Regions from separate parts of the Paramixta manurensis genome, predicted to be linked through region 1. Evidence: predicted binding sites of a transcription regulator. Region 1 holds the regulator's gene; each other region holds the start of a gene.

Region 1 (4,781 bases):
TCGGCCATGTTAAGCATTTCATGGACGATACGATACCAGTGATTTTCTTCAAGGCTCACTTCTTCTATACACGATGAACTCATAGCTTCTCCATCACCTGTGTGATCTGAACCTGAGAAATAGAATAGACAATTTCTACAGGGTTGTGCGAGAACTCACGGAAAATCCGTGCGGCCTGATATCCGACGTTTAACAGAGGATTGAAATTGAACGAAAAAAACTGCAGAGAAGCGGAACGAAAGCCACGCTGGATAACGCTGCGACAACCCTGTCAGCCCAATCAAAAAAAGTTGATCATTTGTTATAAAATATTGCCTGAACATGAGTATATGCTCACGCCAGACAATATTCAATGGATTATTGTTAGGGTGCTAAGTAAATAATTTCAATCAGTTATTGGTTGCCCGACAGACAGTCGATACCGGCCTCTGCGCCTCGTTCTGACGTTGAAATTGTAGTGCAAAACCGAGTAATGCCAACCCGATAGTTGATAACATTACGCTGGTGGTCGTCAGCAGAGTATGTTCAATCAGTGATGAGACCGCCAGACTGGCGAGAAAACAGAGCCCCAACTGCAGCATATTCTGTAACGCTGCCGCTTTGCCGGTGTCTTGCGGGAAGGGCAGCAGCGCGTTGGCAACCACAATCGGATACAGAGCGCCATTAGCCATTGCCATGCCGCAGAAAGGTATCAACAACCCCACTAACGTGACATGGCCGGTAACCGCAACGGTAAAAATGCTCGCGACGCTCAGAGTATAGAGGGCGAGTAGCCACGGCAGTAAGCTTTTACTCTGCAGATGGTTTAGCGCCGTACGGCAACCGAACCCGCCAATCAGAAACGCGATGGTTTGTGGCACATAGCTCAAGCCGATATCTCCTGGGGTGAGACCCAAGTCGGCAAGAATAAACGGCGAACCGGTGAGCCAGGCGAAAAAGCTGGCGGAGCAGGCCGCATAGATCAACACGTTTCCGCTATATACGCGTGAGGCCAGCAGAGAAAGCACGCTGGCTTTTTTCTGTGATTCATCGACCGGCTGGCGGGTGTTTTTCAGCGAAAGTGTCGCTAACAGCAAAGCCAGTGCGGTCAATAATAAAACCAGGAAAATGCTACGCCATGAGAAATGGTTTAGCAGCCAGGCGCCTAGCAGCGGCGCCAGCGCGGGAGAAAGCGCCACCAGCGGCATAATGGTCGCGAAGACGCGATTGGCTTGTGGCCCGGCATAGCGATCAACCACCAGCGCTTGCCAACTTACCGCCGCCGAACAGACCCCGACCGCCTGGATAAAACGTAGCGCCAGCAGCAATGTGGCGTCTGTCACCCACAACATGCCTGCACAACCAACAATAAACAGACTTAACCCGGCGAGCAGAACGGGTTTGCGGCCAATGCGATCGGAAACCGGCCCCCAGATGAGTTGCGCACAGGCGAAACCGGCCAGGAAGATGCTCAGACTGGCGCTAATCGTACCGGGGTGCGTTTGCAAGTCCTGCTGCATCGCGCCGAAAGCGGGGAGATACATATCGGTGGCGAGAAAGCCCAACATGCTCAGTAGGGCGAGGTACAACAAAAATCCTTTCGATCTCATCATTAAACAACTCTTTTATTATTACAGGTGATTTTAACGCCGCAGAGTGTAAAGGGGTGCAAGAGTGCTTGTGAAACGCTAATATTTGCACATTGCTATCAAAAAAATTGCAGGCAAAAAATGTGGTCTGAATATTCTCTCGAAGTACTTGATGCCGTTGCGCGTACTGGCAGTTTTACCGCAGCGGCAAATGAGCTTCATCGCGTTCCCTCCGCCGTCAGTTATACGGTACGGCAACTGGAGGAGTGGTTGGCGGTAAGCTTGTTTGAGCGGCGGCATCGCGATGTGGTTCTGACCGATGCCGGCGCGCTATTTATTCGCGAAAGCCGTGGTGTTATCAAAAAAATGCTTGCCACGCGGCGTCAGTGTCAGCAGGTAGCTAATGGCTGGCGAGGTCAGTTGAGCATTGCGGTCGATAGGATTGTAAAACCACAGCGAACGCGTCAACTGGTGTTGGATTTTTACCGCCACTTCCCGGATATGGAACTGCTGGTTTCACCGGAAGTCTTTAATGGGGTTTGGGATGCGCTGGCAGATGGGCGAGTTGAAGTGGCTATTGGGGCAACTCAGGCCATTCCGGTCGGTGGCCGTTTCGCCTTCCGCGACATGGGCACCCTGAACTGGCGTTGCGTGGTAAGCGCCACACACCCATTAGCCAGCTATCGCGATGTGCTGGATGATGAAGTCATTCGCGCCTGGCCATCACTGGTACTGGAGGACACCTCACGCGCCTTACCGCGACGAACCACTTGGACGTTGGACAATCAGCGGCGTCTGGTGGTACCGGATTGGGAAACCGGGTTCGATTGCTTACAGGCCGGGCTTTGCGTCGGGATGGTGCCCGGGCACTTCGCCGCGCCGTGGTTAGCCGCGGGGCATTTGCATGAGCTAAATCTGGCGACACGTTTTCCCGACAGCCCCTGCTGCGTGAGTTGGATCGAGCAGGATACGTCTCCGGCGCTGACATGGTTATTGAGCTATCTTGGCACCGGAGAGACGTTGAATGAGGAGTGGTTACGTGAAGAGAAGGGAACCTAACGCCCATCGCGTCGTGTTGCGGACAGCGGCGCTGCCCGCAGCATTAAGCGTTACCGCCGGTAATCAAGGAACGGGCCATCGGCAACCGAGCGGCGCTCGACCAGATGGGGATGAACTTCAATAGTTTGCGGCTCTTCGCGTTTGTTGATAATACGGTCAAGCAGCATATCGAAAGCGGTTTCGCCTAACTGCTCTTTAGGCTGGTGTACGGTGGTCAATGCTGGCGCGAAATAACGCGCGTTGCGCACGTTGTCATACCCGATCACCGAAATATCCTGTGGGACGCGTAACCCCAGTTCATCGGCGGCGCAAATCGCGCCCATCGCCATAATATCGCCGCCGCAAAATACAGCTGTAGGCCGCTGTTTTTGCGAGAGAATCTGTTGCATAGCTTGGTAGCCTGATTCTGGCTCAAAATCGCCCTGAACAATCCATTCGTTGCGCACCGGGATATTCTCTTCAGCCAATGCTTTCAGAAAGCCGGCGTGACGACCGCCGCCGGTATTTCGCTCCATCTGGCCGGGAATCGCCCCAATATCACGGTGACCACGCTCAATAAGATAGCGACCTGCCAAATAGCCGCCTTCAAAAGCGTTATCCAGCACCGTATCGGTAAAGTCGCCGCGTGATTCGCCCCAATCCATCACCACCATCGGAATAGAACGGTTTTCTTCCAGCATTTTTAATAAATCGTTCGGATATTCCGAACACATTACCAGCAACCCGTCGACGCGTTTTTGCGCCATCATTGACAGGTAGGCCTGCTGTTTTTGCAAATCGTTATGCGCATTGCCAAGGATGAGAGTGTAGCCACGCTCAAAACAGCGGTTTTCGACCGCCTCAATAATTTCGGCAAAATAGGGCGCTTCGCTTGAGGTGGCCAACAGGCCGATCGACTTAGTGTGATTAACCTTAAGGCTGCGTGCGACCGCGCTCGGCGAATAGTGCAGCGCTTTAATCGCATCCTGCACCGCTTCCCGCGTCTCTTCGGCTACGAAACGGGTTTTATTGATGACATGTGAAACGGTGGTGGTCGAAACCCCGGCGCGTTTCGCCACATCTTTAATTGTTGCCATTAAAATGGTACTCCTGGTTTATCGCAACTGGCTGATAAACTGAATGTTAATCGTTTGCGTCAATTTAGCTTTTCGACCCGGCGTTATTCATGTTTTAGGGTGGCTTTCTGAGTCATATCAGGAAGGTGGAACACCGGGAACAGGCAGCCAACAACCGAATGCGACGGTTGTTGCGCAACGGAAAAACGAAATTCTATCAAGGCTGTGAGCATAAGACGAGATTTTTACCGGCAACTGTGCGAAAATCTATTCAATTACCCTTTGTAAGGTCTTTCAGGAGCGAAACATGTCAACCGATCTAAAGTTTTCATTGTTTACAACCGTCGCTGCTTTACTGGTGATTGTGGCTTTTAGCCTGACGGCGGTTATGCACTAAGCTGGCGAAAATAAAAAATCATTGATGAGCTGCACGCCAAATGTTGGGCATCCAACAAAGTAAGGTGCAGTTTTTTTATGTGCCGACACGCCCCTCGCTGCAGGCATCTTTGAACTATCACGCATAAGAAATGAACGCACACGCCTTCTTCGCTGATTAAGGACGACATACCCTGTCTGTTCCGGTTGGAAGCGATCACTCGCCCTCGACTTACCGGCAGCTCATTGGCTGCATTCTCTAACCTGAACAGGAGCAATCAATGCCTCTCAATCACTTTGTCACACTTGGACGTTCCGGATTGCGCGTTAGCCCATATTGTCTGGGAACCATGACGTTCGGTGAAGACTTCGGCTGGGGAGCCAGCCCCGAAGAGTCGTTCGCTATGCTTGATGAATATCTGGCGCGTGGAGGAAACTTCGTGGATACCGCCAATATTTATACTGCCGGTCATTCTGAGCAAATTATCGGAGATTACCTTACCCAAAATCGCGTTCGGCGCGATGCGTTGGTACTTAGCACTAAGTTCTATTGCAACCTGCACCCGGGCGATCCGAACGGCGGCGGGGCGGGGCGCAAAGCGCTTATCCAACAATGCGAAGCCTCTTTGAAACGGCTCCAGTGCGACTATATCGATATCTATTGGTTGCACAACTGGGATCGAACCGCGCCCATTGAGGAGACACTACGCGGTCTCGACGATCT
Region 2 (4,781 bases), 1.2 Mb from region 1:
GAAGCACGCTGCCCGGATTGCGGCCAGCCGTTAGAGGTATTAAAAGCCTGTGGGGCAGTGGACTATTTTTGCCAGCACGGTCACGGCTTAATATCGAAGAAGCGGGTGGTGTTTGTGGTGGCGTAAAGCACGCCGTGTAGGTGATGGAGTCATTGCCTTATATGTAATAGCCGGGCATACCCGGCCAGTGCTTACCGCAAGTTACTCACCCTCTTGCCACAGTTTTTTCAACTCCTCTGGCGCTTGGCTTTCGGGAATCAGCAACACAATATCGCCCGTCTGTTGTGCGGTGATGTAGCTGATTCGTAACCGAAAATAAAATTGATCGCCATGCCCGGCGGGGTTGTTCGCGCTTGGCGGCTCGCCAAGCGACATTGCCTGCCTGAGAATGGCGCACACGCGCTGTTTTTGTGAAAGCGGCAAACCTGCTAGCGCAATACGCCGCTCAGCCGCCAGTTTCGGGATAAAGGCAAACCCGCCCTCGCGCGCGAGATCAATCACCGCATCATCATTCAGATCGGGCAGCGGTTTCATGATAAAACGCCGACCTGCTTCCAGGCCTCCTCGATCGCTTGTGCTACCGATTTGTTAAAGCGTGTTTGCCCGTGGCGTAAGGTGAATTGCGCGAAGGTTTCAAAATCGGCATCCTGCGGCAGCGCTTTATCACACAAAGTATCGTACCAGGCTTGTCCTGCCAGCTCCCAGGCGTAGCCGCCAAGGGCTTTTGCAGTAAGATAAAAAGCGCGATTAGGGATACCCGAATTAAGATGCACGCCGCCATTATCTTCACGCGTATTAACGTAATCATCCATATGCGCGGGCTGCGGATCTTTCCCCAGCTTAGGATCATCATAGGCGGTGCCAGGCTCAGCCATCGAACGCAATCCACGGCCATTGATACCCTCTGCCAACAACCCTTCGCCAATAATCCAGTCGGCCTGATCGGCGCTTTGTTTAAGGTGAAATTGTTTTACTAGCGAGCCAAACACATCGGAAATCGACTCATTTAACGCGCCAGCCTGTTCAAAATAGATTAAGCCTGCTTCGGTTTCCGTTACGCCATGCGTAAGCTCGTGACCCACCACATCAATCGCAATGGTAAAGCGGTTAAAGATCTCGCCATCACCATCGCCAAACACCATTTGCTGCCCATTCCAGAACGCATTCTGATAATCCTGGCCGTAATGCACGGTTCCTTTTAACGTCAGCCCTTGATTGTCCAGCGAGTTGCGTTGATAGGCTTGCGAGTAAAAATCCCAGGTGACGCCAAGATATTCCCACGCCTCATCGGCAGCAACATCGTTATTTCCCGGTTGCCCCTCTTTACGCACCAGCGTACCGGGTAAGGTTTCGGTATTTTGCGTATCATAAATCTCGCGTTCAACATGGCCGGCAACGGCAGTTTGCGACGCGGTTGGCTTGCGTCGATTTTTCGCCATCAAACTCTGAACATGCGTCAGCGTACGGCGCGCGCGATCCTGCTGCTGGCCGGAACAATTATCGATAATTTTACGCAAGATATAGGGAGGTATAACGCCATAGTACATACCCGTCTCCCAGGCAATATGTGAATGTCCCTTAAGTATAGTTTGCCGGGTGGGTATCTGCGTTTCCTTTACTTTTCGCCTTCCAGTCAGGCGTGATATTCAGCGTCTCGGCTTTTTTTGCGGTAAAACTTTGGTGACTTCACTCTCAACCCAGCCATCATCCAGCCGGGTTTTCAACGTGTCGCCGGTGTGCAACTGGCGAGTTTGCTTTACGACCGAACCATCAACGGCAGTGGTGACGCTAAACCCACGCGCTAGCGTCGCCAGCGGGCTAACGCCCTCCAACTGTGCGGCAAGAGTAGAAAAGCGTTGCTTATCGCGATTGAGCTGGCTATGCATTGCCTGCTGTAAACGATAGTGCCATTGTTGCAGTGTTTGCTGGGCGCGATGGAGACGGTTTTGCGGTTGTTGCGCGGCAAGCCGCTGTGTTAAATGCTCCTGCTGGCGGCCCGCCAGGCGTAAGCGTTGCTGCATCGCATCATCCAGGCGGCGCTGAAGCTTAAATAACTGTGTTTGCTGGCGCGCAAGCTGAAGCTGTGGATGCTGTTGCTGTAAGCGGTGGTGCAAGCGGGTGAACTGGCGTTGTTTCTGGGCCAGATAATAATCCATGGCCATCGACAGGCGCTGTTGCTGCGCTTGTAACTGGCGCAATAATTCGATTTGATTACGGCTAACCAATTCCGCTGCCGCCGAGGGCGTTGGTGCACGCAAATCGGCGACAAAATCCGCGATGGTGACATCGGTTTCATGGCCTACCGCGCTGACAATAGGAATACGGCTGGCGAAAATAGCCCGCGCGACGCGTTGGTCGTTAAAGCTCCATAAATCCTCCAGCGAGCCGCCGCCGCGACCGACAATTAAAACGTCGCATTCGGCGCGCAGGTTGGCGAGTTCAATAGCCCGCGCAATCGATGCCGGAGCGTCGCTGCCCTGAACCGGGGTAGGATAAATGACCACCGGTAACGCGGGATCGCGGCGGTGCAGCACGCGCAACACATCATGTAATGCGGCACCAGTGGCGGAAGTGATCACGCCAACGCAGGTCGCCGGAGAGGGGAGAGCTTGTTTAAAGCGTGCATCGAACAGACCTTCGGCAGCCAGTAGCTGTTTTAACTGCTCAAACTGTTGCTGCAGTAGCCCATCGCCAGCAGGCTGCATGCTCTCAACGATCAACTGATAATCACCGCGCGGCTCGTACAACGTGATGTTGGCACGCACTAAGACCTGTTGGCCGTTTTGCGGACGAAAAGTGACGCGGCGGTTACTGTTGCGGAACATGGCGCTGCGGACTTGGGCGGCATCATCCTTTAAGGTGAAATACCAGTGACCGGAGGCGGGTTGCGAAAAGTTGGAGATTTCCGCGCTCAGCCAGACCTGACCCATTTCTCCTTCCAGCAGCTTACGCACCGTGGTATTCAAACGGCTGACGGTAAAAATATTGGCGGTTGGCGGTAGCGACATGTGATAGAGATCAAATAAAAAATCAGCGGGTTAATCCTTTGATACTACATGGCTGAGAGGGCGGATCAAGACTTTTTGATAAAAAACGCTGGAGGCAATCGGTTTCGGCCTGTATAATGCCGCGGCAATATTTTATCTGTTCTCATTCACCCCAGGTTGAGATATTGCCATGCTACGAATCGCTAAAGAAGCACTCACTTTTGACGACGTTTTACTCGTTCCCGCACACTCTACCGTTCTGCCTAATACGGCCGATCTCAGCACGCAACTGACGAAGTCTATTCGTTTAAACATCCCTATGCTTTCTGCCGCGATGGATACCGTGACCGAAGCGAATCTGGCCATTGCGCTGGCGCAAGAGGGCGGTCTGGGGTTCATTCACAAGAATATGTCCATTGAACGTCAGGCTGACGAAGTCCGCAAAGTGAAGAAACATGAAAGCGGCGTAGTGACCGACCCGCAGACCGTGTTGCCAGATACCCCTTTGCAGGAAGTGAAAGCGCTGACCGAACGTAACGGTTTTGCCGGTTATCCGGTAGTAAACAGTGATAACGAGCTGGTCGGCATTATTACCGGTCGTGATGTGCGCTTCGTTACCGATATGAGCTTGCCGGTCTCCGCTGTGATGACGCCGAAAGAGCGTTTGGTCACGGTAAAAGAGGGTGAAGCACGCGATATCGTTCTGCAAAAAATGCATGAAAAACGTGTGGAAAAAGCGCTGGTGGTGGATGACAGTTTCCACCTGCTGGGCATGATCACCGTGAAAGATTTCCAAAAAGCGGAACGTAAACCTCATGCCTGTAAAGACGAGCACGGTCGCCTGCGCGTCGGGGCGGCGGTGGGTGCCGGTGCTGGTAACGAGGAGCGTGTTGACGCGCTGGTCGCCGCTGGCGTGGATGTGCTGTTGATTGACTCCTCGCATGGGCATTCTGAAGGGGTGTTGCAGCGTATTCGCGAAACGCGCGCCAAGTATCCCGATCTACAAATTGTTGGCGGTAATGTGGCAACCGGCGCGGGCGCACTGGCGTTGGTCGAAGCGGGCGTGAGCGCGGTGAAAGTCGGCATTGGCCCCGGCTCAATTTGTACTACCCGCATCGTTACTGGCGTCGGCGTACCGCAAATCACCGCCGTTTCTGACGCGGTTGCCGCGCTGGAAGGCACCGGCATCCCGGTGATTGCCGATGGTGGCATTCGCTTCTCGGGTGATATTGCCAAAGCGATCGCCGCAGGCGCCGCGTGTGTGATGGTTGGCTCAATGCTGGCCGGTACCGAAGAGTCACCGGGAGAAATCGAACTCTACCAAGGGCGCGCGTTTAAATCTTATCGCGGTATGGGTTCGCTGGGTGCGATGTCTAAAGGTTCTTCTGACCGTTACTTCCAGACCGATAATGCGGCTGACAAATTGGTCCCGGAAGGGATTGAAGGCCGTGTCGCTTATAAAGGGCGCCTGAAAGAGATTGTTCACCAGCAAATGGGCGGCCTACGTTCTTGTATGGGCTTAACCGGTTGCGGCACGATTGACGCACTGCGCACCAAAGCGGAGTTTGTGCGGATCAGCGGCGCCGGTATTTCGGAAAGCCACGTCCATGATGTGACGATTACCAAAGAGTCGCCGAACTACCGTATGGGGTCATAATTCCCGTCTTGTTTACCGCCCGGCGTCTGCCGGGCGATTTTATTATCAGTACATCGCCCTGGAATAGCCTTAATGACAACGGAAAATATTCATAAACATCGCATATTGATCCTCGACTTTGGTTCGCAGTATACGCA
Region 3 (4,781 bases), 860 kb from region 1:
GCGGCCTTATCGCTTATTGCTGGCGACCCAGCCACTACGCGTGCTTCGGCGCGATAGTGTCGCCCGGATTTGGCCACTGAAATTTTATTTGCCGGTGATGGCGGTGGCGATAGTGGGGTTACTGGCGCTGTTGGTTGGCGGCAGTAAACTGCTGTGGGCATTAGTTGCCGGCATGGTGTTGCTGGCGGTATTGCTTGGCGCTATCGGTTGGGGCGGCTTAATGCTGCTCCGCAAGCTGGTGGTGCGTAATCTGGCGTTTCGTCTGGCGGTTAATCGCCTGCTGCGCCAGCCATGGACCACGCTCAGCCAACTGGCAGCCTTCTCCTTATCCTTTATGTTGTTGGCGCTGCTGCTGGTGATGCGTGGTGATTTGTTGGAGCGCTGGCAACAGCAGTTACCGCCGAATAGCCCGAACTATTTCTTGCTCAATATGACGCAGGATCAGGTGCCGCAGGTCGAAAAATTCCTCACGCAACACCAGATAACGCCGCAGACTGCGTATCCGATCGCGCGGGTAAGGTTAACGGAGATTAAAGGGAAAGCCGCTGATCCAACCAAGGATAATGCGCTTAATCGTGAGCTGAACCTGACGTGGCTGGAAAAACGGCCCGATCATAACCCGCTGGTGGCGGGGTACTGGCCGCCCAAAAAAGGTGAGGTATCCATGGAGGTTGAGCTAGCTGAACGCCTGGGCGTGAAGCTCGGTGATACCTTGACCTTTAGCGGGGATACGCAGACGTTTAGCGCCAAAATAACCAGCCTGCGTAAAGTGGATTGGGAAAGCCTGCGACCCAACTTTTTCTTTATCTTCCCGCCGGGCGCGCTGGATGCGCAACCGCAAACCTGGCTAACCAGCTTTCGGATGGATAACCATCCGACATTACTGGCGCAGATAAATCGACAGTTTCCGACGTTAAGTCTGCTGGATATCGGCAGTATTATGCGGCAGATCGGGCAAGTGCTGGCGCAAGTGAGCCAGGCGCTGGAGATTATGGTGATTTTGGTGACTGCCTGTGGCGTCTTGCTGTTATTGGCGCAGGTCCAGGTTGGAATGCGGCAACGGCGGCAGGAGTTGGTCGTCTGGCGCACGCTGGGCGCATCAAAACGTTTGCTGCGCGCTACGCTGTGGTGTGAGTTCGCACTATTGGGCGTGGTGTCTGGCGTTGCCGCCGCGCTCGGCGCAGAGGTGGCGCTGTGGGGCTTGCAGCGAAAAGTGTTTGATTTTCCCTGGCAGCCTGACTGGGTGTTATGGGTAGCGTTGCCGCTGACCGGCGCGCTGCTGCTATCGTTGTGCGGTGGCTGGTTAGGCGTAAGGTTACTAAAAGGGAAGGCGCTGTTTCGTCATTTTGACAGCGCATAAGCGTTTACTGCGGCATACCACTTCCGGTGCCGCAGTGCGTCTCTAAGGGCGAGGCGTACCTCGCCGCTAATATTTACGCCAGCTTACCTACCGCCCACGCAATCCCACTGGCATACTCCGGCGGCAAGCGGGGCGTCAGGCCTTGTAACGCGGCGGCGAGGGCGGTTGGGTCAGGATGGTTCAGGTTCAAATGCCCCACTTTACGTCCCGCCCGCACCTCTTTTTCATACCAATGCAGATGCACCAGTGGCTCCTGCAACCAGGCAAGATTGACCGCAGTACCAATGAGATTCACCATGACCGATGGCGCACTGACCACCGGTTGCGGCAGAGGTAGATCCAGCACCGCGCGAAGATGCAGTTCGAATTGGCTGATGGAGGCGCCATTTTGCGTCCAGTGGCCGCTATTATGCACGCGCGGAGCCAGCTCATTGATCAATAAGCCTTCCGGCACCACGAAACACTCCATCGCCATTACGCCAACATAGCCTAACTCATCCATGATGGCGGTCAGCATCCGCTCTGCCTGTTGCTGTTGAGCCGGGTTTGGCTGCGGGAATGCCACGCTGGTACGTAAAATGCCGTCCTGATGCAGGTTATGAGTCAACGGATAAAACACCGTTTTCCCCTGCCGGCTACGCGCGCCAACCAGCGACACCTCACCGGAGAAGGCGATGCCCTGTTCAACAATGCAATTACCATAGCACTCGGTAGGCAGAGTGCCGGTTTCAGTCGCGCGTAAACGCCACTGACCGCGCCCGTCATAGCCGCCGGTGCGGCTTTTCACAATTGCCAGTTCACCCAGCGCAGCGAAAACCTGTGGCCACTGTTCGGCGCCAGCCAGTAATTGCCAGGGCGCGGTCGCCAGCCCCAGCGAATCCAGCAATTGTTTTTGCGTTAAACGGTCGGCGAGACGTGGGAAAATATCCCGGTTAACAAACTCAGGGTGACGCGCCAATTCACGGGTTAACGGCGTTTCCGGCCAGCGCTCTATTTCGGCGGTAATCACGCTTTGCTGTTGCGGCAAGCTTTCGGGTTCTGCATCCAACCCTACCGGATAAACGGCAATGCCTAATGGCTCGCCCGCCTGGCGCAGCATACGGCCGAGTTGACCGTTGCCCAACACACAAACTGGCTTCATGCGTCCTCCCGCGGGTCCGGATGATTCAAAACCTCATCGGTTTGCGCCTGACGCCACTCGGCAAGACGCTGGGCCAGCGCCGGGTCGTGGATTGCGAGGATCTGTGCCGCCAACAGCGCAGCATTCGCCGCGCCAGCCTTGCCGATCGCCAAGGTACCAACCGGGATCCCACGCGGCATTTGCACAATAGAGTACAAACTATCCACGCCGCTTAATGCCGCACTTTGCACCGGTACGCCAAGTACCGGCACCAGCGTTTTGGCGGCCAACATACCGGGCAGATGCGCCGCGCCGCCTGCGCCCGCGATGATCACCTGAAAACCGTTATCTGCTGCGCTCTCAGCAAAACTAAACAGTTTGTCAGGCGTACGATGCGCGGAAACCACCTCAATATGGCAGGGAACGGACAAACTATTTAGAACTTCCGCAGCGAATTGCAGGGTTGCCCAGTCACTTTTGGAACCCATAACGATGGCAATACGAGCCGGGGCGGCGTTGGATGACATGCGGATTTGACTCCTGTGATTGTACAAACTTCACCCAGGCGCGTTTACGCACGGGCTGAGAAGGGCACAGAGAATAGCATGACTCGACGGCAAGGAAAACGGTTGCGTCGAGGGAAAACGCCAGCTTTTCGGCGACAAAAATCGCTTAAAACGGAAAAGAAATCAGGCTGACGCCTTGCGCATCAACCTGAATCATTGAGCCTTGTTGATGCCATGCGCCCAACACCACGCGCTCCACCACTTCACCCTTCAGATTGAGCGAATGGACCGCCGGACGATGCGTATGCCCGTGGATTAACCACTGCGCCTGATAGCGTTCGAACGCATCCTGCACTGCCGCAGCGTTGACATCCATTATTGCTTCAGATTTATGGCGATTGGCTTGTTGACTGTCGGCCCGCATCCGCGCGGCAATGCGCTGCCGGATAAAGAGTGGCAGCGCCAAAAAGAGCTTTTGCAGCCAGCGCTGATGCACTTTTTGGCGAAAGCGTTGATAGTTAGCATCATCGGTACATAACGTATCGCCATGCATAATCAGGATTCGTTTACCGTACAACTCTAGCAACTGCTCTTCCGGTAACAACGTCATGCCGCTGGCGTGGGCGAAACGGTGGCCGAGCAAAAAATCACGGTTACCATGAATGAACCACACGGGTACACCTTGCTGCCGTACGGCCAACAGCGCGGCGGCGATCTCGGCGTGAAGGGGGTTGGGATCATCATCACCGATCCAGGCTTCAAACAGATCGCCCAGAATGTACAGCGCGTCGGCCTGTGGCGCTTCGCGCTGTAAAAAACGCAGAAAACCGGCAGTAATTGCCGGTTCTTCCTGACACAGATGTAAATCTGCGATAAATAGCGTGCGTGACATTACTCGCTAACGGTCACTTTCTGGATCACCACGTCTTCTTTGGGTACATCCTGATGCATACCGCTACGACCTGTGGAGACAGCTTTAATCTTTTCCACTACATCCATGCCTTCCACCACTTCGGCGAACACGCAGTAACCCCAGCCTTGCAGGCTCTCATCGCGGAAGTTCAGGAAATCATTATCGGCAACGTTAATAAAAAACTGCGCGGTGGCGGAATGCGGCGCTGAAGTACGCGCCATTGCCAGCGTACCACGGGTGTTTTTCAAGCCATTATTGGCTTCGTTACGGATTTCTTCTTTGGTGTTTTTCTGCTTCATGCCGGGCTCGAAACCGCCGCCCTGAATCATGAACCCGTTGATCACACGGTGAAAGATGGTGTTATCGTAGAAACCTTCACGGCAATAATCCAGGAAGTTTTTAACTGTTGCCGGCGCTTTATCATCAAAGGTTTTGATCACGATATCGCCATGATTCGTCTGGAAAGTAACCATTATCTCGTCCTGTAAAGGTTGGATTATTGAACATCGCAGCCCATAGCGCTAAGGCCGGGCATTTTTACCAGACGCTCCTTATATCATAATTTCGCGCGGTACGTCAGCAAGGCATCGGTTGTCTACCGTTATGCCTTTCCTTGCATTACATCGCGCTTATGTGAAAAATACGTCACAATGTCCTGCCAATTCAGTTTCGTTAACCCGCACACGTCAATACGGAATGTTTCAATGCTAAAGATTTTCAATACCCTGACTCGCCAAAAAGAGGAATTTAAACCGATCCATGCCGGCAGCGTTGGCATGTATGTGTGCGGCATTACCGTTTACGATCTGTGCCATATTGGGCATGGGCGTACTTTTGTTGCTTTTGACGTGGTCGCGCGTTATTTGCGTTATTGCGGTTATT
Region 4 (4,781 bases), 1.9 Mb from region 1:
CAACGCGCTGACGTTGTTCTTTCACCGGCAGGCGGCGCATACGCAGGGGAAAGGCGACGTTTTGCGCCACCGTCATATGTGGCCAGAGCGCGTAATCTTGAAACACCATACCGATATTACGCTGTTCGGGCGGTACCAGGTTGTGTGCGCTCGCTACGCGACGATCGCCGAACCAGATCTCGCCGCGCTGAGGTTGCAGCAGACCGGCCAGCAGTTTTAACAGGGTGCTTTTGCCGCAGCCGGATGGCCCCAACAGAGCAACGGTCGAACCGGCTTCAATGGTTAGCGAGAGGTTATCCAGCAGCGGCTGATCACCGAACGACCAACTGAGGCTACTGAGCATAATGGCGGTAGAGGCGCGCGTCATCGCCAGGCGCTCCGGCGTGTTAAAACCGAGACGCGACGCTCGCCCACCGTGACAGAGTATTGGCGGGTCATCAGATTGTTATCCTCTTTGGGATTTATTAGGCGCGAGTGTAGGCAGGTTTTATGACGAAGAGATGACGATAAAAGTCTGAGAGAAGAGAGGCAGCGCGTTACAGGACTGTGCGGCGCTGCCGGGGCGTATCAGGCGCGATGCCGTTATTTCAGGGTAATGGTATTAATCACATTCTCGGCGTCGGTTTGCGCCTGTTGCTGATTATCTGCCGGTAGCGTGATTTGCAGCGTCACCAGCTTACCATCGACCTTCGCCAGCACCACCGAAGACCAGGCGGTTTGGTTATTGGCGGAGATCACCGTATCCAACTGCTGCGCCTGCTGGCCTTTCAGAGTAATACCTTTGTTGGTCACCACCTGCAATTGCGGGTCACGATTGCGCTGTTGCTGCTCAAGGCGTTGCGCCAGCGTATCCAGGCCTTCATTGGTGTTATCACCTTCAATCACAATCAGTGCGCGCTGACCGGTTTCATCGGCATAGACATGCATGTTGTTCGCCTGGGTACCCAGTTTGCCGCTTTTGTCAGACATACCGGCAGGAAGGGTAAAGCTTAACTTGCCATCCATTAACGACACGGTCTGTGTTGACTGGCTGGCGCTGGCGCCGTTGTCACTGGCCGCGGCTTTATCATCTTTTCCATCGCAGGCAGCCAAACCGACCACCAGTAAACCGACTCCAATATATTTCGCTAAATTACGCATCAGGATCCCTTTATCTATTCGCGTACGGATTTTTAGGCCTCAATACAAACTGAATCAGTGAGTAAAATCAACCCAATCACTGTGTCAGGATCTTAGCCTGCCCTGATGCGTTTCACCATGTGCAATTAACAGAAATCAGGCGTGGCGGAGACGTTGCGGCGTTCCGCAATACGTTTCAGGGTTGCATTTAGCAGCACGCCATAGGCGGGCAGGAAGAAAATCATGCAGATAAGCACCTTGAAGCTGTAATCCACCAGCGCAATTTCTACCCAATTTTGCGCCATAAAGGGATCGGGGCTTTTATAGAAGGCGATGAAGAAGAAGGCCAGCGTATCGCTGATATTGCCAAGAAACATCGCCGATGCCGGCGCAACCCACCACTGCGGTAATTTACGCAGGCGGTTAAAGACATGGACATCCAGAATCTGACCCAGCGCGTAGGCCATGAAGCTGGCGCAAGCGATACGCGCGACAAATAAATTGACCTCGCGTAGGGCGGCGAAGCCCTGCCATTCACCCTGATAAAACAGTGCGGAAATCGCATAGGAGATAAATAATGCCGGGATCATCACCGCAAGAATGATACGTCGCGCCAGCGGCGCGCCAAAAATACGCACGGTTAAATCTGTCGCCAGAAAAATAAACGGGAAGCTGAACGCGCCCCATGTGGTATGGAAACCGAAGATCGAGATCGGCAGTTGCACCAGATAATTACTGGAGGTAATGACCAGCACATGGAATAACGAGAGCCAAACCAGCGCATGTAAGCGCTGACGCGGGGTAAACGGAATCATGATATCGCCTTTTTAAAGTGGGGTGAGGGAACCCGGATTAAAAACCTGTTGCGCCGCACTGTGGCCAAGCCAAGGCGCGTAAGCCGCGGCATCTTACCCTGTTAGCGGGGCAATGCAACGGTTAATTTTAACGCAAACGTTATCGGCCTGCATAGCTTGCGCAACCGACGAGCTGGCGTAAAATAGCCTGCAATAACGTTTTGCGCGACAGAGAGAATTATGAGCGACATTTTCGCCAATCCCGACCAAACCCTTGATGCGTTAGGCTTACGGTGCCCGGAGCCGGTGATGATGGTGCGCAAGGCCGTGCGGCATATGCAAGAGGGGCAAACTTTGCTAGTTATCGCCGATGATCCGGCGACAACGCGTGATATTCCCGGTTTTTGCCGTTTTATGGAACACACGCTGGTGGCCCAGGATACCGGGCAAACGCCGTATAAGTATCTGCTGAAAAAAGGGACCAGCACGTTGTAATCCCCGCCGTAGTGGTCGGTCTCTCCCGGCACTACGGCGGCTGATTTAGCGCTTATGCAGTAACCGTAACGCATTCGCCGTCACTAACGCGGTGGCGCCAGAATCTGCCAACACCGCCAGCCACAGCCCGGTAATCCCTAACAGCGTGGTGATCAGGAACACACCTTTTAAGCCAAGGGCAAGGGCGATATTTTGTCGAATATTGGCATGCGTCGCGCGTGATAAACGGATCATAGCGCTCAGCCCGGTTAGCCGATTATGGGTTAAAGCGGCATCAGCCGTTTCCAGGGCGACATCGGTACCGCCTCCCATTGCAATGCCAATGGTCGCCGCTTTCATCGCGGGCGCGTCGTTAATTCCGTCACCGACCATCGCCACCGCATAACGCTGATTCATCTCATTCACCGCCTGCACTTTATCCGCTGGTAGCAGACTCGCGCGAAACGCCAAGCCGAGTTGCCCGGCAATCGCTGCCGCCGCGCGTGGGTTATCGCCGGTCAGCATCACGCCGGTAATCCCTAAGGCGTTGAGTTCGGCAATCGCTTGCTGTGCATCGGCACGTAGCGTATCGCGCAGCGCAATGATGCCAATGGGCTGATCGTCCTGCACCACCATCACTACCGTTTTGCCGTCAGATTCCAGCGCGCTAATTTGGTGTTGCCGCGCGCTTTCCAGCGCCTCCCACTGCGTGGGCGCTATGATGCGGATTGCATGCCCGTCCACCCGCGCCTCAACGCCACGTCCGGGTAATGCCCGCTGTGCCGTCGCCTGAGGAAGAGGCTGATTTAACTGTGCCGCATGCGCCACAATCGCGCGCGCCAACGGATGTGAGGAGCCGCTTTCAACGGCGGCGGCACGGAGTAACACCGCATCTTGCGACTCATCAGTCCAAATCATCACATCGGTTACCGTTGGTTTGCCTTCGGTCAGAGTACCGGTTTTATCAAACGCGATATGACGCACCGCGCCGAGGCTTTCCAGCGCCGCGCCGCCTTTAATCAACGCGCCACGCCGGGTGGCGGCCGCCAGACCAGAGGTGATGGCCGCCGGTGTCGAAATCACCAACGCGCAGGGACAGCCAATCAGCAACAGCGTCAGGCCTTTATAAATCCACGCAGACCAGGCCGCGCTGAAGAATAGCGGCGGGATCAGCATCACTAACAACGCCATTAGCATGATGGCGGGCGTGTAATAACGGCTAAAGCGATCCAGAAACCGCTCTATCGGCGCTCGGTGCGTTTCGGCTTCTTCAATCAGATGTAAAATACGATCAATCGCGTTCTCGCCGGGCCGCGAAACCACCTTCATTTGTACCAAGCGATCAACGCTGGTGCATCCCGCCGCGACGTTATCGCCACGTTGGCGCTCAACCGGTATGGATTCGCCGGTTAATGCACTTTCATCGAAGCTGGCAGCGTCTGAAAGCAGCGTTGCATCGGCGGGTAAACGCGCGCCGGGGGCGACTTCAATCACATCGCCGGGCTGTAATTCCGCCGCCGCCACGTCTTCACGCCGCCCTTGCCGTAACCGAACCGCAGTGTCGGGCTTTAAGGCCATCAAGGCGGTGACGCCACGCCGTGCCCGACTCGCGGCAAATGCTTCAAGCCGTTCACCCAGTTGAAACAGAACCAATACCATGGCGGCTTCGGCGGTTGCGCCAATAAACAACGCGCCAACGGCGGCGATAGTCATTAAGGTTTCGATGGCGAAAGGAGAGCCGCTACGGATTGATTTAAGCGCGGTACGCGCCGGTGACCAGACGCCGACCAGGGTGGTAATCAGGAACGCTATCTGCCCGCCATCGGCAGTGATATGGCTCACCAGCCAACTCGCGAACACCAGCAAGACCAGTAACACCAGCGCGCGGTTTTCTTGCCACAAGCTGGTTTCCGCTGTGTTGGCCGTTTCGCCGCTGGCGGTCAGCGCAAAGCCAGCCTGTTTCACCGCCTGCTCAATGTCGTGACGAATATCTTCCTGTGCCTCAACCACCAGTTTTTCGGTGGCATACAGCACTTGCGCATGGGTGGTGTGGGCGAGTTTACCGACGGCAGTTTCAATTTTGCGGGCGCAGGCGGGGCAATCCATACCGCGAACCTGCCAGCTAAAGCGATGGGTGGCGCGCGGTATGTCGCCTTCGTCGTCGGGATCATCGCCCGAGGTGCAGCCGCCGTCGCTGCAACAGGCGGCGTCACTGCTGACGCTCACCGTTGATAAAGGGGTAATTTTCCCGATAACCGGGCGGGCCGGCGTGGTGCAACAGCCGGGTTGTTTAATTGCCCGGCGCTGGCTGCAGCCACAGGATTGATGTTGGTGCATAAAGCCTCCCGATGAGAATACGCGGTAATTGGCTACCGCTGACGCATCTTACACTCT

Evidence for each region. Region 1 encodes PurR, which represses purine synthesis genes. Its sites were predicted from a motif close to CANGCAAACGTTTGCNTG; they were not measured.
Region 2: guaB (IMP dehydrogenase) is a predicted target of PurR. The motif match lies at 3,100-3,117, and genes of this name have one in related genera.
Region 3: purE (5-(carboxyamino)imidazole ribonucleotide mutase) is a predicted target of PurR. The motif match lies at 3,099-3,116, and genes of this name have one in related genera.
Region 4: tusA (sulfurtransferase TusA) is a predicted target of PurR. The motif match lies at 2,064-2,081, and genes of this name have one in related genera.

Annotation. Positions count from the first base shown of each region.
Region 1 covers NZ_CP054212.1:2,195,357-2,200,137, forward strand. The annotation lists gene cfa (cyclopropane fatty acyl phospholipid synthase) at 1-83, opposite strand, end outside; gene punC (purine nucleoside transporter PunC) at 390-1,592, opposite strand; gene punR (DNA-binding transcriptional activator PunR) at 1,710-2,627, shown strand; gene purR (HTH-type transcriptional repressor PurR) at 2,678-3,703, opposite strand; gene cydH (cytochrome bd-I oxidase subunit CydH) at 3,990-4,079, shown strand; gene PMPD1_RS10695 (aldo/keto reductase) at 4,339-4,781, shown strand, end outside.
Region 2 covers NZ_CP054212.1:3,437,655-3,442,435, reverse strand. The annotation lists gene PMPD1_RS16655 (zinc ribbon domain-containing protein) at 1-126, shown strand, start outside; gene PMPD1_RS16650 (protealysin inhibitor emfourin) at 202-534, opposite strand; gene PMPD1_RS16645 (M4 family metallopeptidase) at 531-1,547, opposite strand; gene xseA (exodeoxyribonuclease VII large subunit) at 1,647-3,008, opposite strand; gene guaB (IMP dehydrogenase) at 3,178-4,644, shown strand; gene guaA (glutamine-hydrolyzing GMP synthase) at 4,717-4,781, shown strand, end outside.
Region 3 covers NZ_CP054212.1:1,334,473-1,339,253, forward strand. The annotation lists gene ybbP (putative ABC transporter permease subunit YbbP) at 1-1,360, shown strand, start outside; gene purK (5-(carboxyamino)imidazole ribonucleotide synthase) at 1,434-2,501, opposite strand; gene purE (5-(carboxyamino)imidazole ribonucleotide mutase) at 2,498-3,007, opposite strand; gene lpxH (UDP-2,3-diacylglucosamine diphosphatase) at 3,153-3,878, opposite strand; gene ppiB (peptidylprolyl isomerase B) at 3,878-4,372, opposite strand; gene cysS (cysteine--tRNA ligase) at 4,604-4,781, shown strand, end outside.
Region 4 covers NZ_CP054212.1:258,624-263,404, forward strand. The annotation lists gene PMPD1_RS01210 (ABC transporter ATP-binding protein) at 1-367, opposite strand, end outside; gene PMPD1_RS01215 (DcrB family lipoprotein) at 583-1,140, opposite strand; gene PMPD1_RS01220 (7-cyano-7-deazaguanine/7-aminomethyl-7-deazaguanine transporter) at 1,266-1,934, opposite strand; gene tusA (sulfurtransferase TusA) at 2,154-2,408, shown strand; gene PMPD1_RS01230 (zinc/cadmium/mercury/lead-transporting ATPase) at 2,454-4,724, opposite strand.